One region of the Paenarthrobacter sp. UW852 genome, then DNA from elsewhere that is predicted to be linked to it. Evidence: predicted binding sites of a transcription regulator. Region 1 holds the regulator's gene; each other region holds the start of a gene.

Region 1 (6,228 bases):
GGATGGGCTGGCCTTCGAGCAGGAAGCCGTATCCCAACTGGAACGATTTGGACTTACCACGCCGGTCCTCCAGGGACACGATATGCATGCCGCCGGTCTTCTCCACCCTGGTCACTTCGCCCACCCACCCGGACTGGACGTCTTCAAGGACCATTCCCCGCTGGACCGCTACCTCAGGAAGCTGGCGTTTGGCGGGAGCGGTCAGATCCTGTGGACCCCAATTGTCGAAAGCCAAGGGATATTTCCTACCTTTGAGTACTTGATGGGTGGGGGAGCCGTTTGGGTTGCGAAGCTGCCGAACCTGCACGCTGGAAGCTGAATACGGGCGTTTTCAATGCTAGCAACGGGGTGGCCCATAATAGACTTGTTAGCACTTGGGCATGTTGAGTGCTAAGCGCGGAGGCCCGGCAGGCGTGCCGCAATCGCCGGTCGCCACGACCACGGACGTCGTCAGGAGGTGGAGCAATGAGTGAGCCACGCAAGTTGGAAGTGCTGCGTGCCATCGTTGAAGACTACGTGCATTCCAGGGAACCCGTTGGATCCAAGGCCCTTGTCGAGCGCCACCACCTCGGTGTTTCCAGTGCCACCATCCGCAATGACATGGCTGTCCTGGAAGAAGAAGGACTCATCGCGGCGCCCCACACCAGCGCAGGACGCATTCCCACGGACAAGGGCTACCGCCTGTTTGTGGACCGTATCTCCCAGGTAAAGCCACTTTCGGCCGCGGAGCGCCGTGCCATCCACTCCCTCCTCGAGGGCCCGGATGACGTGGACGACATCCTGGAGCGGACCGTGAGGCTCCTTTCCCAGCTGACCAACCAGGTCGCCGTCGTGCAGTACCCGCACTCGAGCCGGGCGGTCGTCCGTCACGTTGAGTTCGTGCTGCTTGCGCCAAAGCAGGTCCTGGTGGTCCTCATTGCGGACACAGGCAGCGTTGGCCAGAAGGTCATCGATGCCGGATCAGATGTTGCGAACGAGGCATTGATGCTGCTGAGGTCCCGGTTCCTCGGAAGCATAGCCGGGACGCAACTGGACCTTCTCCCACAGGTCCTTCCATCGGTAGTGGCCCTCTGCCCGCCCGAGCTTCGCGGCGTGGCCCAGACTCTTGCGCACGGCCTGCAGTCACTGAGCGACAACAGCCGCGAAGAGCGCATCTTGATGGCGGGCACCGCCAACCTGGCCCGCTCCAATGTGGACTTCCCCTTGAGCATCGGTCCGGTGCTTGAAGCCCTTGAGGAACAAGTCGTCATGCTGCGGTTGTTGTCCGATATGGGCGATGATCCGCGGGGCGTGTCAGTAAGCATTGGCCGGGAGAACCCGTACGACGGTTTGGCCGAGGCTTCCGTCGTGGCCACCGGCTACGGTTCCGGAGCCAAGGTTGGGATCCTTGGCCCTACCCGCATGGACTATCCCACCACCATGGCCGCAGTCCGGGCCGTGGCCAGATACCTTTCCCGCATTCTCGGCGGCTGAACACCGGCCCGAGGACACATCCGCAGTACAACAAGGAAGAGATACCGACTTTGAGCAGCCACTATGACGTTTTGGGAGTCTCTCCGGAAGCCACCGGGGAAGAGATCAAAAAGGCGTACCGCAAGTTGGCGCGGAAACTTCACCCGGACGTCAACCCCGGGGAAGATGTCGCGGAGCAGTTCAAGGCAGTGACCCACGCCTACGAGGTGTTGTCGGACCCGCAGAAGCGCCGTGTCTATGACGCCACCGGTAATGAAAACGGAACCGAAAACGGCTTCGGCGGCGGTTATTCCGGCCAGGGCTTCGCCTTCCAGGACATTTTCGACACCTTCTTTGGCGGCGGTGGCGGCCATGGCGGCCCGGCTTCCCGGGTCCGGCGCGGCCAGGACGCCCTCATCAGCGTCCGCATCGACCTCAAGGATGCGGTATTCGGCGTCAACAAGAAGCTCGAAGTCGACACGGCCGTTGTGTGCCCCACTTGTGATGGCAGTTGCTGCCGCCCTGGTACCCATCCTGAACGGTGTGACATCTGTGGTGGCAGCGGCCAGGTCCAGCGGGCGGTCCGGTCCATCCTCGGCCAGGTCATGACCACGGCCCCCTGTGGCTCCTGCGAGGGCTTCGGCACGGTCATCAAGGACCCCTGCAACGAATGCAGCGGGCAGGGTCGCATCCGCAGTCGTCGTTCCCTCACCATCAAGGTTCCTGCCGGTGTGGCCACCGGTACCCGGATCCAGTTGTCCGGCCAGGGCGAAGCCGGCCCCGCGGGCGGCCCGGCCGGCGATCTCTACGTCGAAATCCGCGTCAACAACGACTCCATGTTCATGCGTGAAGGCGACGACCTGCACGCAACCCTGAGCGTGCCCATGACAGCCGCTGCCCTGGGTACGGAACTTCAGTTGGACACCTTCGACGGAGCACAGGACATCGACGTCAAGGCAGGAACCCAGTCAGGCGAAATCATCACTCTTCGCGGGCTTGGCGTCACCCACCTTCGCGGCTATGGCCGAGGCGACCTCAAGGTGCATTTGCACGTCGAAACGCCTACCAAGCTCGATGCCGCCCAGGAGGAGCTGCTCCAGCAGCTCGCCAAACTGCGGGGAGAGCAGTTCACCGAGGGAAAGCTCGTTGCCAGCGGCGGCATGTTCGCCAAACTGCGGGACAAGCTCGGTAACCTGTAGCGGTGAGCAACCCCGTCTTCTTCACCCAGGCAGGCAACCTCAGCCACCTGGGGCCTGGTTCCGTGTTTGTACTGGAAGGCCCGGAGGCGCGCCACGCGGTCACCGTTAAACGCTTGGCGGTGGGCGAACAGGTAGACATCGCAGACGGCGCCGGTACACGTTTGACGGGTACGGTCTCCGAGACCGGGTCCGGCACCTTGGCTGTGACGGCCTCGGACGTCGTCTTCGAAGAGCAGCCGGCCGTTCGCCTGGTCCTCGTCCAGGCGCTTGCCAAAGGGGACCGTGACGAACTTGCCGTCGAAACGGCCACCGAACTCGGCATTGACGCGGTGGTTCCGTGGCAGTCCGAACGCTCCATTGTCCGATGGAAGGGTGATCGGGCCGCCAAGGCACATGCCAAGTGGCAGTCGGTGGTTGCCGCCGCAGCGAAACAGGCACGGAGGTCACACATCCCGCAGGTTCGCCCGATCGTGGATACCGCGGCCTTGGCGAAAGTCGTCGCTGCTGCGGACCTGGCCATCATCCTGCACGAAGACGCCAAGAACCCCTTGCGGACCGTCCTGGAGGAGTCGGGCGTGCCGGATGGCTCAGATCCGGGATCACCCCGGGAAGTGTTGCTGATCGTTGGGCCGGAGGGCGGAATCTCACCCGGTGAAGTCACCCGGCTCAGTGACGCCGGAGCCGTTACGGCGCTGTTGGGACACCATGTCCTGCGGTCGTCGACGGCGGGACCAGCCGCCGTCGTTCTCGCCAGTGACGTCCTGGGCCGCTGGTAGGACGCCGGCGGGTCCTAGCCGACGCTGAACAGTCGAGTGTCGGTACTGGACTCGATGACTTTGCCTGCGGCGTCGACCTGTGAGACCCGCAGCTCGTACTTGCCGGCCTTCAACGTCGCGCTGAAAGTAAAGACGCCGTACTGGCCCGGCTCGCCCGTTGGCTTGGCCTGTCCGTTGAGCAGACCCGTTTTCTCGGCCTTGCCGTTGTCCCTGAGGATCTGCCAGGCGATGGTTTTGGAGCTGTCGGTGCTGCGGCCGTTGAACTTCACCGCGCCCGGCGGCACCGTGACATCCTCCTGCGGATCGATGATCCACACCGGTGCCACAAGGGAGGCGTCACGTGCCATCGGCTGTCCCAGCTTCACCTGCCCGAAAGCCATGTAATCGGGGTGGCCGTCCACCAGGATGACCACCTGGATCTGCTGGCCGGAATTGATAAGGCCCGACGACGACGCCGCGGCAGTAGCTGTGTAGACCAACTGTTGAATGGCCCGCTGAGCCATGGCGGCATCGAGATTCGAATTGAAAGCATCACGGGAGATGTCCACCGTGATGACGTTCTTGCCCGATATGGAAGTAGCCAGGCTGCTGGGTTGCTGCCACGGCGTGAAGAAGTCATGGTCCAGTGGCTTTTCCGCCATCATGATCCGCAGGGCGGTGGTTACGGGGTTGTCGTCACCGTCGATGTCCCGGAACTCCCGGTAGAGGTAAACCTCATCCTTGCTGCGGCCGATCCAGTACACGGGAATTTTCGTGGAGGCCTGCGTGGTTTCCAAGGGGGCGTTGCTTGCCGGGGCCTCCTGCACGGAGAGCGAAGGGGAGCTCGGTGAAACCTGGTTTCCTGCCCCGTCGGCGATGCAGCCGGTGAGCAGCAGCACAGAGACCATCGCGGGCACGGCAAAAGCGGACTTCTTCCGCTTATGTGCGCCCTGCGCGGTGTTTCCTGGCTTGCTGATGGGGATTCCTGTCCTGCGGTGCATCGTTGGCAACCCTTCGCCGGGTCGGCGTGGCTGCGGGGCGCTTTGTCCACCCGCTATGCCAGCTTGGCACACCGCCGACGGCTGCCGGCCGGGAATGAGGGGGCACGGGGCAACTGAAACATGATTGATACCGGCTCGATGCAGAGTTGAGACAAAATGTCGGCCATCCCTTTGTGGCTTGGACGGACGGCTCAGGTGAGGTCCATGAGGGACGGGCTGGCGTAGGATTATTGCCAGGACACCATCGAACCGGAGGAGAACAGGCCATACGGCCAACACTATGAGTGAATCTTTGAACGGACGGCTCAGGACCGGAAACGGCAACCTGCCGCCCACTGAGTTCCCGCACACCTTACCGGGCACGCGCACGGAAATTGTCACGTTCGACAACTCCGACCAGATGGTTCACTCGTTGGGAAGCCACGATGAAGCCCTGCGTTACATCGAGGATCAGTTCGAAGGCGTCAGTTTCCACGTCCGTGGCAACGAACTCTCCATGACAGGTCCGTCCACCGATATTTCCCGGGTGATGCGCCTGCTTGAGGAAGTCCGTGGTCTGGTGTCAAAGGGCACGCTGGTGACCCCTGACGTTCTCCAGCAACTTGTCTCGCTGTTGCGCACGCAATCTGTGCAAAATCCTGCAGACGTGTTGACCCACAACATTCTTTCCAGCAGGGGCAAGACCATCCGCCCCAAGACGTTGAACCAGAAGAACTATGTTGATGCCATCGACGACAACACGGTCATCTTTGGGATCGGCCCCGCCGGTACGGGCAAGACCTACCTGGCCATGGCGAAAGCCGTCCAGGCGCTGCAAACGAAGGAAGTCAGCAGGATCATCCTGACGCGGCCCGCCGTCGAAGCAGGAGAGCGCCTGGGGTTCCTTCCCGGGACCCTGAGCGACAAGATCGACCCCTACCTCCGTCCGCTGTATGACGCCCTCCACGACATGATGGATCCTGAATCCATACCGCGGTTGATGGCCGCCGGGACCATCGAGGTAGCGCCCCTGGCCTACATGCGTGGCCGCACCTTGAATGACGCCTTCATCATTCTTGACGAAGCGCAGAACACCACACCCGAACAGATGAAGATGTTCCTGACCCGACTCGGTTTCGGATCCAAGATGGTAGTCACCGGAGACGTCACCCAGATTGACCTTCCGTTCGGGGCGACGTCAGGCCTGCGCATCGTCCGGGAAATCCTCACGGGGATCGACGACGTCAATTTCTCGATCCTTGAAGCCGCCGACGTCGTCAGGCACCGTTTGGTTGCCGACATCGTCTCGGCCTACAGCAACTGGGATGACGCGCATCGCGCCGACGCCAACACCCATCACAAGCGTGGAGAACGTCAATGAGCATCGAAGTAAACAACGAGTCCGGCGTCGCGGTGGACGAGGCCCAGCTGGTGACGTTGTCGCGCTTCATCTTTGAGCGTCTCTACATCCATCCCCAGGCCGAGCTGTCCATCCTGCTGGTGGACGAGCCTGCCATGGAGAAGCTGCACATCGAGCTGATGGACGAGCCCGGAGCCACGGACGTCCTTTCGGTACCGATGGACGAGCTGACGCCGGGTACTCCGGACAAGCCGACGCCCCAAGGCATGCTTGGGGACATCGCCATTTGCCCGCAGGTGGCCGAGGTGCAGGCGCGCAACGCGGGACACCCGACACAGGACGAGATGCTGCTCCTTACCACCCACGGCATTCTCCACCTGCTTGGCTTCGACCACGCAGACCCTGAGGAGAAAGCCGAGATGTTCGGTTTGCAGCGTGAGTTGCTGTCTGAATTCCTGGGCAAGGATGCCCCCATGGAGACC
Region 2 (6,228 bases), on a different contig from region 1:
GCCGATCATGACATAGCCTTCGGCAGTCCCGCTCCCGCCAGCCATCCCGAAAGTCTCTGCAATGGATTCTTCGCGCGTGGCCGAGGCACCACTCGGGATCAGATAGTCGTTAAGTGCGGCCAGCCCGTCGGGTGTAGCCCTGTAGCGGTGGGTCTTGTCCTTTTTTCGGGCAAGAACACGAACGGCGTCTGCGTCCAGCTCTCGTAGTCGGCTCTTCAACCGGGATTTCTCCGAAGCGCTGATCCACGTGGGGTTCTGACCAGAGAGCATCGCCAGTGCAGCCCATGCAGTCTTGGCCGCCCAGGCGCGGCCGCGCCGGGTGCCGGCATGGGTCAGACGCTCTACCGACGATCGATCGATGAGTAGCACGCGGCCAGCACGACCACTGGCCGTCAGCCGGCCAGAGTCGATCAGGTCATGAACTGAAGCGCGGGTGATGCCCAGCCTGTCCCCAACCTCCGCGACGGTTATTCCGTCCACCTTCTGCATACACTAAACCCTACGGGCGTAGGGCTTAGTGTCAATAGCTGGGCAGATTTTGGCGTTAGGAGAAGCGACAACAGTCCGGCCTACCGCAGCTCTCAGGCAGATCAAGTGTTGCGGTTCGCACTCAGGAAATCAGACCGCAAAGTGTGGAGCTAAGGAGATTCGAACTCCTGACCTCTTCGATGCGAACGAAGCGCTCTACCAACTGAGCTATAGCCCCCTGGGTCCGGCTTGATGCCGGACCAGTGTCCCTAGGCTATAAAGTTTCGCGGCGCTTTTCCAACCACGACACGAACGTCTCGGAACCAACCCTTTGTTCGGGGACCAGGTTATGGCCTGCACGCAGGTAAGCGCCCATCGGGCCCGGCAGCGGCAGCCCGATGATCTTTCCGCAGGCGCCCGTGACGCGTTTCCAATCCTCCGCCATCTGCCGCATGGTGAGCTCCTCCGGGCCACCTACAGTGCGGACACTGTGCGGTGGAGCCCCCGACTCAGACGTGGCTGCTTCGAGCAGGGAGGCCGCGGCATCCGCCGGCGAGATGGTCTGGAACCTGGCGCCGTTGAAAGTGGGGACGAGCCCTAGTCGCGCGCCTGCGGCGAAGACCATCGCGATGAGGCTGTGGAACTGTGTGGCCCGGACGACCACGGTTTGCAGCGGCGACTCGGCGTACGCGCGCTCCTTTTCGGCCTTGGAAACGTAATACGAATAGGTGCTCAGATCGCAGTTGATGATCGACAGCGCCACAATCCTGGCCACCCCGGCCAGGTGGGCAGCCGCGGCGAGGCGCGCGCCGCCGTCGGCGAATTGCTTTTTGGCTTTGCCGAACTGTCCCTCAAGGCAATCAATAACGACGTCGGTACCCGTCAGGGCGGCGGCCAGCCCGTCGCCCGTGGTGACGTCGGCAGCGAAGTAGGTTGCGCCGTCGAGACGATCCGCTGAGGCCATGGCTGGCACGTGGCGGCTGAGAACGGAGACTGTGTGCCCGGCAGCCACGGCGAGGCGGACAACTTCCCGGCCAACCTGGCCGGTGCCCCCTGCAACGCAGATGCTGGTCATGGAGGGCTGTTAGGCGCGACGGCGCTGAAGGACGTCATCCAGGTTGCTGAGGGCGCTTTGGCTCTTGACGGAAACCGCAGCCGCTTCGGCCTGTTCGGCGTTCTGCTTCAAGATGGGCTTGCCCACGGGCTTGGGGGCTTCCGGGAGATCCAGCGGCTCAGGTGCCGGGCGGGCTGCTTTCGCGGCATCGACATACGTGGGCTTCGGGACCTCGATAGGCTTCCAGCTTGCGCCCTTGGATTCCTGGGCAGACCTGGCCGAATCATCCCCGGCGGCAACGGCAACTGCCAGCGCGGCTTGACGCAGTTCATCAGCTGTAGGCCGGTTGGCTTCGCGGCTGGCGGCCTCGGCATCGAAGACGGTGGTCGCCTTGGGCTCGGCCGGCTCTTCCTTTGGCAGGTAACGGGCGGGAGTCGGGATCGGCGCTGCCTGCGCTGCACGCCGCGCGCGTCGTTCGCGCAGGTCCCGAAGGGCAAGCCTGCGCAACACCACGACGGCGACTACCGCACCGACCAGCGAGACGAGCGGCAACCACAGCGATCCCTTACCGAAGAGGCTAAGGATGCCTGAAACGATCGCCGTCAAAAGCAGGGCAAGGCCCGACAACGCCAACGTAAAGCGGGCGTACCGAATGGTGAAGGGTGTGGAGGACGAGTTCCGGGCATCAGTTTCGGCCGCTGAGGATCCCTGGGGCGACGCCGGTGCTGTCCTGTGCATGGTCTCCATCGGTTTCTCCTGCTGAGGTGCCAAAGTCAGTACCACCCCTGCCTGCGGTTCGTCTGGTTCGTCGTCGATTGCGTCTGCTGGAACAGCCACTGTTTGGACTTGCGAACGCCTGTTCCGTAAAACATAAGGCGCCACCCAGACCATCCACAGCGCGACAGCGACCACGAGTATCACTGAGCTGCTGAGAGGGAAGTCCACATTCAAAACCGTAGAAGCAAATGACCGGGGGCGGCGGCATTGAGGCCGGTGTGTCGTGGGCGAGTCCGCAAATGACTGGAGTTAGGGCCGAAAAGGCCTATGACCTGCCCGTTTGTCCGCTGAGCCACCTGCGCAGGAGTCCTTCGGGAACTTCATCGGAAGTAAGTGCAAAGGAACGGTGGTCGGCCCACTCGCCATTGATATGCAAGTACCGTTCCTTGTAGCCCTCATCGCGGAAACCCAGTTTCTCCACAACCCTGAGGCTTGGCGCGTTCTCCGGGCGGATATTGATTTCCATGCGGTGCAGGCCCAGCACGCGGAAGCAATGGTCGGTGGCCATCGCTACGGCTGTGGGAGCGATGCCATGCCCGGCACGGTCCTTATCGACCCAATAGCCCAGGGTGGCCATCATCGCCGAACCCCAGACAATGGACGATACCGTCAACTGGCCTACGATTTTCGGTTCACGGAAGCCGGGCGTCCGCTCGACAATGACAAATGGCAGCGCGGTGGACTGACGGGCCTGGTCGTTCAGGGAGCCCACCATCTGGCGGTAGCTGGGAAGGCGCCCACCCGGAGCCGGGTTGGACGCCTCCCATGGCGCCAGCCATTCACTGTTGCGTGAACGTACTTCGGTCCACTCCCGCTTATCGCGGTAGCGGATGGGCCGCAGCAACAGGTCTCCGCTTTCCAGCGTCACCGGCCAGATCGCAGAGCCGTACATCCGTTGTTACTTGGGAAGCGCTGCAGTGAAGTTCGGCAGCCACTCGCGCAATTCGGGACCGAGGTCCTCACGTTCGCAGGCAAGCTCGATGCATGCCTTGAGGTAGCTAAGTTTGTCGCCTGTGTCGTAGCGGCGGCCGCGGAATACAACGCCGTACACGCCGTAGCCTTCGCCCTCGCCCGCAGCCAGTACCTCCAGTGCGTCCGTCAGCTGGATTTCCCCGCCACGGCCCGGTCCGGTCTTCTCCAGGACCTCGAACACGGCCGGGTGAAGGACGTAGCGGCCAATGACAGCCAGGTTTGACGGAGCTTCTTCCGGTGAGGGCTTCTCCACGAGCTGCTTGATGCGCACGTAGCCGTCCTCACCTTCGTCCTCCACGTCCGCGCAGCCGTAGGCGCTGATCTTTGAGGGCTCAACTTCGATGAGGGCCACCACGGATCCGCCGGTCTTCTGCTGGACCGCAATCATCTCGCTGAGCAGGTCGTCCTTCGGATCGATCAGGTCATCACCAAGGAGCACGGCGAACGGTTCGTGGCCGACGTGCTGCTTTGCACGAAGGACTGCGTGGCCGAGCCCGTTGGCGTCGCCCTGGCGAACGTAGTGGATGTCGCCCAGGTTGGTGGCCGACTGAATGGCCTCCAACTTGGCAGTGTCACCCTTTTCGGCAAGCGTGGCCTCAAGGGCCGGCACACGGTCGAAGTGATCTTCAAGGGCGCGCTTGCTGCGTCCCGTGATCATGAGGACGTCGTGCAGGCCCACCTTAACGGCTTCTTCGACGACGTACTGGATGGCTGGCTTATCAACCACGGGCAGCATTTCCTTGGGCATCGCCTTTGTTGCAGGCAGGAACCTGGTGCCAAGGCCCGCTGCGGGGATGACGGCCTTACGGACAGCATTGTTATCGAGAGTCACCGGACTAATCTAACGGAAGGAAGACATCAACGGCTAAACCCCGCCGCACCGAAAGAGGGTTTTTTGTTTCAGGGAAGGGCAGCCCTATTGCTCCTTCCGGTGTTACGTACGGACCCAAAGAACGGATACATATGGCAACGAAGGAAGAGATCCGGAGCAGCCGCCGGCTTCACAGGCGAAGCCTTGCGCCAGAGCAGATTGCAGCCGCCGGCGCGTCTATAGCCCGGCACGGCACGGAATGGGCCGCAACAAGGGCCACCGCCACCGGCACTTTTGCGGTCTACGTTGGAGTCGCTTTCGAACCCCCCACGCTGCCCCTGATTCAGGCGCTGCACGACGCCGGGCACCGTATCCTGCTCCCGGTCTGCGAGCCGGAAAGGCAACTGAGTTGGGTGTATTGGACGCCGTCGACCGTGTTCGTGCGGTCCTCCTACGCCCCCATCGACGAACCCGAGGGCGAACGGCTGGAAAGTTCGGTCGTGGCCGACGCCGCAGGGATTTTCATGCCGGCTACGGCTGTTGACCGGGACGGAAACAGGATCGGCCAAGGAGGTGGCTACTATGACCGGCTCCTCCAGGGACTCGACGCATCCGGCCAGCGGCCGCCCACCATCGCTGTGGTGTACGACGACGACCTGTTGCCTTCCGGTTCCATACCCGCCGAAGCTTTCGACCGCCCCGTGCGGGAAGTGCTCACGCCCTCTGGAACCGTTCGCGTCGACGGCCCGGAATAGGTGGCCCCGTTTCGATGTTATGAGCTTCAGTCCGGCACGAATGCTGCAATGGCACCGGATGATAGAATTGGCACTCAGGCCCTGCGACTGCTAACCCGGAGACGCTCCGGATGCGTGGCACAGGACCTGAACCATGTCCTGAAGGAGGAATTCAGTGCCCACTTACGCATACGCCTGCAAAGACTGTGACCATGCCTTTGACATCGTCCAGTCCTTCTCTGACAGCTCCTTGACGGAGTGCCCCGAATGCAAGGGAGCGCTTCGGAAGAAGTTCAACAGCGTTGGCGTTGTTTTCAAGGGCTCCGGTTTCTACCGCACTGACTCCCGCGACGCCAAAGGAAGCACGGTTTCGGCCGCTCCCGCAGCGCCCGCGCCTGCGTCGTCGGCTCCCGCCGCGACTCCGGCACCGGCAGCCGCAGCCAGCTAAGAGCTCCCTTTTCCACATAGCCCAACCTGGCACTGTTTCCGTGGGTGCCGTGCTGGGTAGCGTGGCTGCATGCCACATCAGTCACGAAGCACCCTCCTTGCCCGGGCAGAGCGATCAGCGGCAGCCGCTGGTAAATGGTCTCCCCCATCGCGTATGCCGCTGCGCGCCCCCCTTGATTCCAGGTTCAGCCAAAACCGTCCGGGCAACCCTCGTGGCCTGAAGCGCAGGTTCGGATCCTTGATCGGACGAAACCGCCGCCTCACTGTCGCGCTCCTGCTCTGCCTGGCTGCAGGTATCGCAGTCCAGCAGCTCACGCCCGCTTCTGAGCAACGCGTCAACGTACTGGTGGCTGCCCGGGACCTCCCCGGCGGAACCAACCTGGCCGCCTCCGACTTCACGACCATTCCTGTAACCCAGGGTTTGGCAATCCCCACCGCATTTGAGGACCCTGGCGCCCTTGCAGGGCGTCAGCTCGCTGCACCCCTTGGCCGGGGCCAGATCCCCACGGAGTCCAGCCTGCTGGGTCCTGGCTTGCTCACCGGAACACCGCCGGGCACGGCAGCGGTTCCACTCCGGATGGCCGACCCTTCATCCATCCAGTTGCTCTCCCCCGGCCAGTTGGTGTCCGTGGTCCTTACCGCAGCCGGATCCTACGATGAGTCCCGCGAAAGCCAGGTCCTGGCTGGTCCTGTTGCCGTGCTGTGGACCTCTGCCCAAGGCGGGAAGGCCGGGGAGTGGCTCGGTACGGGTGACAACGACGGCCTGGTGGTTGTGGCTGCCGACCCACAGCAAGCAGAAAAGCTTGCCGGCGCATCAACGCAGGGCAAGCTTTTCTTTGTACTGGTCAGCCCGTGAAAGGACGTTCCATCAGGCTGGCATCAGCCCCAGTGCGGGGGCTTTTGCTCCTTGAGCCACTCCTCGTGGTCATAACCGGACTCGTCTCCCCAACGGCGGGGGTCGTCCT
Region 3 (6,228 bases), on a different contig from region 1:
TTGCCATCGGCGTCACGGAACAAACGCAGATGCGGTTGTTGATTCCGACGGCGGCAGTCGGCATAGTGGGCTTCTTCGTTTTGTGGGGGGTCGGCCAAGCCGGTCTCGGCGATCGTTTGTCGCCCGCTGTCGCAGCGGTGGTCATCGGTTTGCTGGCCCGTGTGGTTGCCCTGAAGTTGGGTGCTCCCCAGCTGGTTGTCGCTGTGCCCGCGGCTTTGATCCTGCTGCCCGGCCTGACGATCTTCCGTTCGATGTATGCCCTCACCGTTGAAGGGGGCGACTTCCTGGCCGGTGCCGGCGGGATGCTTAACGCCGGAGCGATTGTCCTGGGAGTGGCCGCGGGTATCGTGCTCGGCGACAACCTGGCCAGGCCGCTGACGAAGGGCCTGTCCAGCAACGAACGCCGCAGGGTGCGTCGGCGCTAACCTCCCAAAAGTTTGTGTACAGGTAATGCCCTTAAGAAGGTTTCTTAGGGGCATTACTTGTTTGCAAACCCGAGTTGCTAGATCTTCCCTACTGGGAGCTTCTTCTCGGCTTGGAAGACCTCTTCGACGCGCCCTTGTGCCCAGTACCCGGACAAGGAAACCTGCGAACGTTCCAAGCCCCGCTGGACGAAGAAGATCTCCCGAAGACCCTTCATGTAGCCCCGCTCGCCGTGGGCGAAGACGTCCACTTTGCCGGGCAGCCACTCGGTGGTCCTTAGGGCTTCGAGCAGGAGGTCACTGGAGCCGGCAGGCACGCCGCCGCGCAGCAGCCAGCGCAGTTCCAGGCCGGCAGGTGCCGCGATAGGCAAGATGTCCGCCTCACTGTCCACCTCCAGGTAAGCAACGCCGCGTGCGTCAGGAGCCAGTGCCTCCACGCAAGCGGCAACCGCTGGGATGGCGGCGTCGTCGCCGGCGAAAAGGTACCAGTCGGCGTCGGGGTCGGGATTGTAGCCACCGCCGGGGCCCGTAAAGACCAGCGTTTCACCTGGTTCGGCCGCTGCAGCCCACGGCCCGGCAAGTCCCTCGTCACCATGGACAACAAAGTCGATCGCCAGCTCCTGCGCAGCCACGTCCACCCAGCGGATGGTGTAGGTCCGGGTGTGCGGCCATTGCTCGCGCGGCATGGTCTCGCGGATGGTCCAGAGGTCCAGCGGGAAGTCGTAGTCGACGCCCGGCTGGGGAAAAACGATTTTGACGTAGCGGTCCACGTAGTCGTTGTTTGCGTAATCGCTGAACCCCGGCCCGCCGGCCACAATCCGCACCATGTGTGGGGAAAGGAGTTCTTTCCTGAGCACGGTCAGGGTGACCTGGGGGCGGGTGTTGCGGGTAGCGGACGAGGTGACGGGGAGAGCGGCCATATAGGCAAGCCTAAGCTAGTGCGCTGGACGTCGGCTGGATAGGGCCGAACGTTACACACCCTCGCTCACGTTCCGTCCGCTTGGGGCGGACGCTCGCTCACGTTCCGTCCGCTTGGGGCGGACGCTCGCTCACGTTCCGTACGCTTGGGGCAAACGCTCGCTCACGTTCCGTACGCTTGGGGCAAACGCTCGCTCACGTTCCGTACGCTTCGCGGCCTTTGGCGGCTGAGCGCTAGAGGACCGGCAACTCCCAGTCGATCGGCCCGGCGCCCTGCTGGGCCAGCAGCTCGTTGGCCCGGCTGAACGGCTTGGAGCCAAAGAAGCCCCGCGACGCCGATAACGGGCTGGGATGGGCCGACACGAGCGACGGCGCTCCTTTGAGCAGCGGCACGACACCCTCAGCGTCCTTCCCCCACAGGATGGCGACGAGTGGCTGTTGCTGCCCGGTACTGGTGGTTCGGTCGGCGACGGCGGTGACAGCCGCCGTCGTGATGTCCTCCCAGCCTTTGCCGCGGTGCGAGCCGGCATTTCCCGCCTCGACGCTGAGGACACGATTCAGCAGGAGCACGCCCTGGCGGGTCCATTCGCTCAAGTCGCCATGGACGCGAGGTGGCAGGCCGAGGTCCTCATGAAGTTCGCGGTAGATATTGGCGAGGCTCCGCGGGATGGGTCGCGTACTCCCCGAAACAGCGAAGGAAAGACCGACGGCGTGTCCCGGAGTTGGGTAGGGGTCCTGGCCGAGGATGAGTACTTTGACGTCGGCCAGCGGCTGTTTGAAGGCGCGCAAGAGATTGTCGGCCGCCGGCAGGACCTGGCGCCCGTTGGCGGCCTGGCCGGCAACGAACGCGAGGGCGGCGCGGAGTTGGTCTTCCACGGGCAACAAGGCGTCCGCCCAGTCGGGCGCCATTAGCTCTTCCAGCGGACGGTCGATCAGTTCCGCGAAGTCGCTATCCGCCACGCCTGCCGGTTCAAGTTCAAACAGTGCATCCTCGCCAGTCATCACGCCATTGTCCCCCGCGCCTGCCAGGCGGGGCGAATGACAGCGTTGTTATTCACCCGTAACATAGGGGTAGGACAATTTCCCATCAAGCGTCGAAGGAGTATGCCGTGGCGGAACCAGCACCGGAACCGATGGCGCAGCAGGCGACAGGTTTTTCCCTCGAGGACCTCGCGGCTGAAACCCGCAGCGAATCGCCCCTCAGTGAACGCGACCAGCAAATGCTGGCACTTGAACGGCAGTGGTGGAAGTACGCAGGCGCCAAGGAACAGGCTATCCGTGAGCTGTTCGATCTCTCCGCTACGCATTACTACCAGATCCTGAACGCGCTGATCGATACCGAGGACGCGTTGGCCCACGATCCCATGCTCGTCAAGAGATTGCGTAGACTACGTACGTCCCGCCAACGTGCGCGGACGGCACGTCGCTTGGGGTCCGACGCGTAAATCGCCAGGCTGATCTGTCAGCAGCAACCAGCAAGGACAACGCTTCACCATGACCAAATTTGCCAGGGATGAATTCGACCAGGTTCCGCAAAACACCAATCGCCAGGGCGTCCACCGCGACGCCCAGGAGACTGCCCGCCCTGCCTTGTGGCCGGTCCTCACAGTCGGAGCTGTCGCTCTGGTGCTGGGCCTGGTGGCCTTCCTGATCCTTCCAAACCTCGGCGTGGTGGGCCCCAGCGCCTCCTCGAATGTCTCGACGCCGGCACCCCAGCAGAGTACTGATACCTCGCCTTCTGCGGCGCCCAGCGAACCGGCTCCCACGGCTTCGGGTGAACCGAGCCCTGAGGCGTCACCGTCCAACGTTCCGTCCGCTACTCCGTCCTCGGCTCCGGTAGACAAGACCATCCCCGTGGCTGTCTACAACGGCGCTGGCACGGCTGGCCTGGCAGGCCGGGTGGCCGGTCTGGTACAGGGCGATGGCTGGACGCTGAGCACAGTTGGGAACTGGGGTGGCCTGCCGCAGCAGACCTCCGTGATCTTCTACAACAGTCCTGCGCAGAAGGCCAACGCTGAGGCGTTGGGAACCCTGCTGCGTATTCAGTCGATCGTTGAGTCCCCGGAAATCCAGCAGCCCCTGGTGGTTGTTGCCGGTCCCGGATACCAGTAGCGGACCGCTGTAGGAGCACCTTTGAGCCCCAACTCGGTTAAGCATCAATAACAAAACCGAAGCACTGCCGCCCACCGGCAGCGCCGCAGGAGTGACTGTGGTTAGAGTGGATTGATTCCGGTACGGAGATCCCGGCAACCGGTCTTGGCTACTGCGAAAGTGTGGGCATCATGGCATTGGGAACCGTCAAATGGTTCAACGCCGAAAAGGGCTACGGATTCATCACTGTGGATGAGTCCGGCGACGACGTTTTTGTGCACTGGTCCGCCATTCAGATGGATGGCTTCCGGGCCCTCGAGGAGGGTCAGCGGGTGGAGTTCGAATTGGGGGAAGGCCAGAAGGGGCCGCAGGCAGAAGGCGTGCGCGTCGCCTAGCCCTGAAGCAGGCCAACGCCTGACCGGCTCAGCTCATGGCTGAAACCCTTGGTTTTCCGTCGCATTGACGCTTTCCTGCTTGCACTCTCCCCGGTCGAGTGCTAATTATTGATTTAGCACTCCTACGGTTCGACTGCTAAGTGCGGATCGGCTGACGCCGGTCCCGGTCGCTGGCGTACCGCTGGAGGATCAAGAAAAACCTTGGTGTGGTGAGGTTTGGAGCGCGGGGCGTACATAGGCCGCAAGCAAAGAACCGTCCGTCGCGGGCACCGCATCTGACAGGTACCTTCTTAACGACTGTCCCGAAAGGACTACCGCCGTTATGGCCAAGATCATTGCATTTGATGAAGAGGCACGCCGCGGCCTCGAGCGGGGCCTGAACATCCTCGCTGACGCCGTTAAGGTCACCCTCGGCCCGCGTGGACGCAACGTCGTCCTCGAAAAGAAGTGGGGCGCCCCCACGATCACCAACGATGGCGTTTCCATCGCCAAGGAGATCGAGCTGGACGACCCTTACGAGAAGATCGGTGCAGAACTGGTCAAGGAAGTTGCCAAGAAGACGGATGACGTCGCTGGCGATGGTACGACCACTGCAACCGTCCTCGCCCAGGCACTGGTGAAGGAAGGCCTGCGCAACGTTGCCGCCGGCGCCGACCCGCTGTCCCTCAAGCGCGGCATCGAGAAGGCTGTTGAAGCAGTCATCAACGAACTGCTGGCCTCTGCCAAGGAAATCGAAACCAAGGAAGAGATCGCAGCCACGGCTTCCATCTCCGCCGGTGACCCGGAAATCGGCAGCCTGATCGCCGAAGCCCTGGACAAGGTGGGCAAGGAAGGCGTCATCACGGTCGAGGAATCCAACACCTTCGGCTTGGAGCTCGAGCTCACCGAGGGCATGCGCTTCGACAAGGGCTACATCTCCGCTTACTTCGTCACCGACGCAGAGCGCCAGGAAACGGTCCTCGAAGACCCGTACATCCTGATCGTCAACTCCAAGATCTCCAACGTGAAGGAACTCGTCACGGTTCTGGAGAAGGTCATGCAGTCCAACAAGCCGCTGCTGATCATCGCCGAAGACATCGAGGGCGAGGCCCTGGCCACCCTGATCGTCAACAAGATCCGTGGCACCTTCAAGTCCGTCGCCGTCAAGGCCCCGGGCTTCGGTGACCGCCGCAAGGCCCAGCTGGCCGACATCGCCATCCTCACCGGCGGCCAGGTCATCTCCGAAGAAGTTGGCCTCAAGCTCGAAAACGCTGGCCTGGAACTCCTCGGCACCGCCCGCAAGGTTGTTGTCACCAAGGACGAGACCACCATCGTTGAAGGTGCCGGCGACGCCGAGCAGATCGCAGGCCGCGTGGCCCAGATCCGTGCCGAGATCGAAAACTCCGACTCCGACTACGACCGCGAGAAGCTGCAGGAGCGCCTGGCCAAGCTGGCCGGTGGCGTTGCAGTCATCAAGGCCGGTGCCGCAACCGAAGTTGAGCTCAAGGAACGCAAGCACCGCATTGAGGACGCAGTCCGCAACGCCAAGGCTGCTGTTGAAGAAGGCATCGTTGCCGGTGGTGGCGTAGCCCTCATCCAGGCAGGCGCCAAGGCATTCGCCAACCTCACCCTACAGGGTGACGAGGCAACCGGTGCCAACATCGTCAAGGTTGCCATCGACGCTCCGCTGAAGCAGATCGCGTTCAACGCTGGCCTCGAGCCGGGCGTTGTCGTCGACAAGGTTCGCGGCCTGCCTTCCGGCCACGGCCTGAACGCTGCCACGGGCGTCTACGAAGACCTCCTGGCTGCCGGCGTCAACGACCCCGTAAAGGTCACCCGCTCGGCTCTCCAGAACGCTGCTTCCATCGCTGGTCTGTTCCTGACCACCGAGGCTGTAGTGGCTGACAAGCCCGAGAAGAACGCTCCGGCTCCGGGCGGCGACGACATGGGCGGCATGGGCGGCTTCTAAGCCCCCTCGCTGAACATTTCGTTTCAGAGCTAACGACGGCGGTCCCCACCAACTGGAGGGGGCCGCCGTTTTGCTGCCTACCACGGTTTTAGTGTCCGTGGGTTCTGGCAGGATTAACGGTATGACGATTATTGCTGCCGCCGACGGGTCCGCCCTCGGTAATCCTGGGCCGGCCGGTTGGGCCTGGTACGTTGACGACTCCTGTTGGCATGCAGGAGGTTGGCCACATGGCACCAACAACCAGGGCGAACTGATGGCAGTCCTGGATCTTTTCCGCTCCACGGCCCATGTTGCCCACGAGGAACTGCTGATCCTGTGCGATAGCCAGTACGTCATCAACTGCATCACCAAATGGATGCCGGGCTGGAAGCGCAAAGGATGGCGTAAGGCGGACGGCAAGGCGGTGCTCAACGTCGATCTCCTCAAGGACATCGATCAGGCGATCGTTGGCCGC

Evidence for each region. Region 1 encodes HrcA, which represses chaperone genes, less so after heat shock. Its sites were predicted from a motif close to TTNGCACTCGNNNNNNNCGAGTGCNAA; they were not measured.
Region 2: a site for HrcA is predicted at 4,905-4,931, ahead of NEK97_RS18650 (FmdB family zinc ribbon protein). Genes of this name have one in related genera too.
Region 3: a site for HrcA is predicted at 3,940-3,966, ahead of groL (chaperonin GroEL). Genes of this name have one in related genera too.

Annotation. Positions count from the first base shown of each region.
Region 1 covers NZ_JAMSGY010000001.1:194,910-201,137, forward strand. Annotated here, with positions in the region: gene NEK97_RS00945 (DUF3097 domain-containing protein) at 1-235, opposite strand, end outside; gene hrcA (heat-inducible transcriptional repressor HrcA) at 466-1,473, shown strand; gene dnaJ (molecular chaperone DnaJ) at 1,524-2,651, shown strand; gene NEK97_RS00960 (16S rRNA (uracil(1498)-N(3))-methyltransferase) at 2,654-3,427, shown strand; gene NEK97_RS00965 (GerMN domain-containing protein) at 3,442-4,314, opposite strand; gene NEK97_RS00970 (PhoH family protein) at 4,688-5,767, shown strand; gene ybeY (rRNA maturation RNase YbeY) at 5,764-6,228, shown strand, end outside.
Region 2 covers NZ_JAMSGY010000013.1:54,419-60,646, forward strand. Annotated here, with positions in the region: gene NEK97_RS18615 (helix-turn-helix domain-containing protein) at 1-489, opposite strand, end outside; tRNA gene NEK97_RS18620 (tRNA-Ala) at 634-706, opposite strand; gene NEK97_RS18625 (SDR family oxidoreductase) at 743-1,543, opposite strand; gene NEK97_RS18630 (hypothetical protein) at 1,553-2,434, opposite strand; gene NEK97_RS18635 (GNAT family N-acetyltransferase) at 2,565-3,191, opposite strand; gene galU (UTP--glucose-1-phosphate uridylyltransferase GalU) at 3,198-4,103, opposite strand; gene NEK97_RS18645 (5-formyltetrahydrofolate cyclo-ligase) at 4,235-4,837, shown strand; gene NEK97_RS18650 (FmdB family zinc ribbon protein) at 4,992-5,264, shown strand; gene cpaB (Flp pilus assembly protein CpaB) at 5,334-6,119, shown strand; gene NEK97_RS18660 (DUF4011 domain-containing protein) at 6,143-6,228, opposite strand, start outside.
Region 3 covers NZ_JAMSGY010000002.1:546,212-552,439, reverse strand. Annotated here, with positions in the region: gene NEK97_RS05680 (threonine/serine exporter ThrE family protein) at 1-425, shown strand, start outside; gene NEK97_RS05675 (siderophore-interacting protein) at 503-1,342, opposite strand; gene NEK97_RS05670 (uracil-DNA glycosylase) at 1,575-2,342, opposite strand; gene NEK97_RS05665 (DUF3263 domain-containing protein) at 2,450-2,785, shown strand; gene NEK97_RS05660 (LytR C-terminal domain-containing protein) at 2,835-3,452, shown strand; gene NEK97_RS05655 (cold-shock protein) at 3,623-3,826, shown strand; gene groL (chaperonin GroEL) at 4,149-5,774, shown strand; gene NEK97_RS05645 (ribonuclease HI family protein) at 5,896-6,228, shown strand, end outside.